2 regions of the Paenibacillus germinis genome follow, and region 1 is predicted to be linked to the other one. Evidence: riboswitches for the same ligand, from Rfam matches in the RefSeq annotation. Region 1 holds a riboswitch; the other holds the start of a gene.
The links. Region 1 has a riboswitch for cobalamin ahead of cobJ (precorrin-3B C(17)-methyltransferase). Riboswitches for the same ligand answer to the same signal wherever they lie in the genome.
Positions count from the first base shown of each region.

Region 2: it holds a riboswitch for cobalamin, as region 1 does, so the genes downstream of both, GC102_RS18100 (ABC transporter substrate-binding protein) here and cobJ (precorrin-3B C(17)-methyltransferase) in region 1, are expected to answer to the same signal.

Region 1 is NZ_WHOC01000149.1:149,193-151,398, forward strand. Features, by position in the region: gene cobJ (precorrin-3B C(17)-methyltransferase) at 1-1,402, opposite strand, end outside; cobalamin riboswitch at 1,544-1,744, opposite strand; gene GC102_RS28100 (hypothetical protein) at 1,787-2,017, opposite strand; gene GC102_RS28105 (guanylate kinase) at 2,182-2,206, shown strand, end outside.
Region 2 is NZ_WHOC01000089.1:68,819-71,024, reverse strand. Features, by position in the region: gene GC102_RS18105 (hypothetical protein) at 1-465, shown strand, start outside; cobalamin riboswitch at 498-651, shown strand; gene GC102_RS18100 (ABC transporter substrate-binding protein) at 895-1,908, shown strand; gene GC102_RS18095 (FecCD family ABC transporter permease) at 1,910-2,206, shown strand, end outside.

The DNA of each region.
Region 1 (2,206 bases):
TGCCACACCCGTTGAACCCAATTTTCAACTCTTTAGGTACTTCTAGATTGCCAATTCGATGATGGATTGCTTCCGCATAAGGAATAGATTCACCTTTTTCTAAATTGCAAAAGTCGCATGCTTTGATCTGGGCAACATCACCAATCGGTGATAATAATAAACCAAGTGCACTTAGTTCGGATGTAATCTGTTTTGGGTTATTGGTTTGCACACGAACAATCAGTTGATGATGCGGTGAGTATTCAATATCTCCACGATCTCCAACAATCTCGCCTAACGCACAAAGTTGGGCTGCTGTTAACTTTTTATTCGCGATACCTGGGCTTACTGCAAACTCAAAGATAGATTGGGTCGCAGTCAGCTTCTCATCAAATTCAAATGGCACCTCTTCATTCCCTTTGGATACTGATACTAGCTGCAAAGCTTCCATTGCAAGCTGTAAGGAGTTACTTGGTGACAAATTCGGTGTTGACTTCAGCTGAGAAGGTTCTTTGATTTCAGTAACCTCGTCATCCATGAGTTCATCTTCTTCATCAAACTCCTCCATGGATTCATCCCAATCCTGCTCATCTAATTGCTCCAAAGCCCAGGGCTCTGCCTCGGATTTCAACCTTTGATGCGGCTTAAGCGGCTGTGTTTCAGCCCCTAATGTGTATTTCCGCTGATAACCGCGTGGTGTAATCATGAGACCGTCATACAACTTGGTTGCGGAATTGCCAATAATAATTGTCGTTAACATGCCAATATCATGATTCAGCATATCAGCCAGTGTCGTCACAACAACATGTTGACGATCTCGATACGCACTTTTGACAATCCCAACTGGCGTTAAAGGAGAACGATACTTAAGCAGAATGCGCTGAGTCTCAACAATCTGCCTGGTCCGTCGACCGCTTCGCGGGTTATAGAGGGCAATCACGAAATCAGCCATTCCCGCTGCCTCAACCCGCTTCGCAATCAGCTCCCACGGCGTAAGATGATCACTTAAGCTAATTGTGCAAGAATCATGCATAATAGGCGCTCCTAACAGAGAACCAGCCGAATGAACAGCTGAAATGCCAGGAATCACTTCCACTTGGACCCCATCCTCACGCGTCCAGCCTTGTTCCATCAATACCTCATAGACAAGACCGGCCATCCCATACACACCGGCATCTCCACTGGAAATAACGGCAACTTTCTTTCCTTGCTTGGCTTGCCGCACAGCCTCTTGTGCGCGACTCACTTCTTCCGTCATACCTGTTCGAACCACTTGCTGTTCGGTTAACAGACCTGCTATAAGATCCACATACGTGTTATATCCGATAATAACTTCGCTTTCCCCAATCGCTTCCCGTGCACGCTTCGTAATATGTTCAAAACTCCCCGGCCCAAAGCCGATAATGAGCAATTTTCCCGACAATTTGAATCACCCTTTCCGTTATTACACAAACAAAAAAAGCATCCCTAACATAAGTCATGTTAGAAATGCTTGGTAAATTACGACAGTTAACAAAACCAGAAGTAACCGCTCTCTAACACTCCCTAATTCCTCGTAGGGGTTATTGTGTTGTTGAACTAGGCAGGTCTCCTGACTTAATCATCCCCTTGCACCTTCCCAGGTTGTTACCCAGTGGTATTTTGCAAGGAGTTACCTTAATGAACGGCGATTATTACAGTGGCGGGTCCGTGCCGGTATTTCACCGGTCTTCCCTTTTAACCATACACCGAATGGATATATGGCACCTAATTCCTTTGATATGCAATTACGATCATCCTACCATCTATCGATAGGGTTGTCACGTATTTATTCATAGATGGCTCGGTAGAGTCCTTCCATCAAACTCTGATAACTACTAGGATCATAGGTCATTTCGGCAAAAGAAACTTGAATGACCTTATTGATCGTTTTAACGACAAAAAAACTATCCTCTCCACGATCCGGGTCAATATAGGTATAGCACTCTAAGTGACTGCTTCCCGTTCTTTGACGTAAAAATTCCGTTGCTTCCGCACTCAAATTCGCATATTTAGGCATAGTTAGCTTCCTTTCCATTTAAACGAAGTGATGCTATCTATTATAGCGTATTTCAACTCTTTGATTCCTATCAAAACGAGAAAGTATTTCTTTAATTTTCAGAATTTTCGTACTATAATAAATCTATCAAGATATCGCTTTCATTATATGAAGGAGGAATTGATATGAGCAGTCATGAAACGAATGGAT
Region 2 (2,206 bases), on a different contig from region 1:
GGGCCGAAGCCGGATGTTTCTATATTTATGATGGGCTCTAATGGTTTTCCAAGTGAAGCGGGGGACAAGCTGGAGAGTTCCTTGAAGTCCAAGGTGGGCGAGGTTCCTACAGTCAAAATCAATACATCCCCTATATTTTCGTTGGAAAAAATGATTGTGGAGCTAGCTGCAGGAGGCAACGGCATCTTCATACTTGCCGAAGATCAATTCAAATCACTAAGTAATCAAGCGGGTTTCGTTTCTTTGGATGATACGATCAAACCGGAAGATTATCCGGATGGCGTTATTCAAATCGCTGAAGAAGGTAAGCCTGCTGAAAAGCATCTCTATGGTATTCCTCTTACAGGAAACAAATGGATGAAAGAGCAAGGCTTTGAAGGAAAAGGCTTGGTGGCTTTTATTCCTCAAAATGCTCCGAAGTTGAATGAGTCAAAGCAAGTGCTCAAAGTAATTGCACAAAAGTAACAAGAAGTCTATAATCGACAAATAGATTGATAGTAAAATATGCAGCCATAGGTGCTGGTAAGCTCATTAAGAAGAGATTGCCGCTTAAAAGGGAAGCCGGTTAAAGTCCGGCACGGTCCCGCCACTGTAATCCAGGCATTGAGTTGCCGGGAGAGTCAGGATACCTGCCCATGGTGCCGTTTACGACATCCTTCGAGGAAAAGGATCGCGTTAAATCAGGAAGTAACCTTAGGGTTGCTGAGCACCGCGATTTATCGTCCCTTTTGTTCCTTCGAGAACAAAGGGGCTTTTTTGTTAGTTGATAAGAAAGTATAAGTTTTATACTTTGCTCCACATCAACCTTGACAAACGCGCTCGTCTCTGAGAGACGTCGCAGCCGTTTATCCTTGGGGTCAATCGAAATAATTGTTCAGAGAGAGGGTTTATTAGATGAAAAGGAATTCAGTAAAAAAAGCATTTATTCTTACAGTAGCGCTAGTAACAGCAATTAGTCTCGCAGCTTGTGGTAAAAAGGAAACGGAAATTTCCAATCCGTCTAAGCTTGGCGGGGAAGGGACGAAAGCTCCTGCTGCAACGACGGCCCCATCAACGGCAGCCAAAAAGACGGTCTATCCTTTGAAAATAAAGGATGCAACGGGCAAGGAGTTTACCTTTGATAAAGCGCCTGAGCGTATTGCATCCGTGTCCCCGGCGGAAACTGAAGCTCTTTTTGCAATTGGGCTGGAGGCTAATATTGTTGGTGTATCTGATTTTGATGATTATCCAGAAGCGGCTAAAACAAAACCGAAGCTTGGCAGTATAACGAAGCCTAACCAAGAAGCAGTTATTGCAGCTAACGCGAATGTCGTATTCACAGGGGTTTCGATGAAAGCTGATACGGTAGAAAAGCTGCGTACTTTGAATATTAACGTGTTTAAAGTGGAGCCGAAAACCTTGGATGATGCCATTGCTAACATTCAAACCTACGGATTGATTACAGATCATCAGGAGCAAGCGGAAAAAGTGGTTGCTAAGATGAAAGCGGACCGTCAAAAGGTTGTTAATGCAGTGAAAGACGTCAAGCAAGAGAACAAGAAAAAGGTATACATTGAATTTGCTCCGGGATGGACAGTGGGCAGTGGCGAATACATGGATGAATTGATCAAGCTTTCTGGCGGGATTAACGTCGCAGGAGACGGAAAAGGCTGGTATCAAATCAGTGAAGAGAAAATCATTCAACAAAACCCAGGTGTAATTTTGTTCGCCAATGGGGTCGTCGATACTAAAAGCAAGAAACCACTAGAGGAAATTATCCGCACGCGAAGCGGCTGGGATGCCATTGATGCCGTGAAGAACAAGCAGGTGATTGGCCTCGACCAGAACATGCTCAGTCGTCCCGGTCCAAGAATGACCGATGGACTGCTTGAAATGGCGAAAGGCATTTATCCCGAACTGGTGAAATAAAATGAAAAGAAAATTAATGCTATGGGGAGGAGTAGGGGTTATACTCCTTCTTCTTTCTATTGTGGCGAGTTTGTCGCTGGGTACCGCTAATCTCCCCGTTCTGCAAATTGCCAGTATTCTCGCCAAGCATATCCCTTGGCTGGGAGATCACATCGATGTCACCTGGCCGCAGTCGTCGGAACAAATCATTAATAAAGTACGATTTCCTCGTGTATTACTGGGGATTCTTGTAGGGGCCTCACTCTCTATTGCAGGGGCAGCTTTTCAAGGTGTGCTGCGCAATCCGCTTGCGGATCCT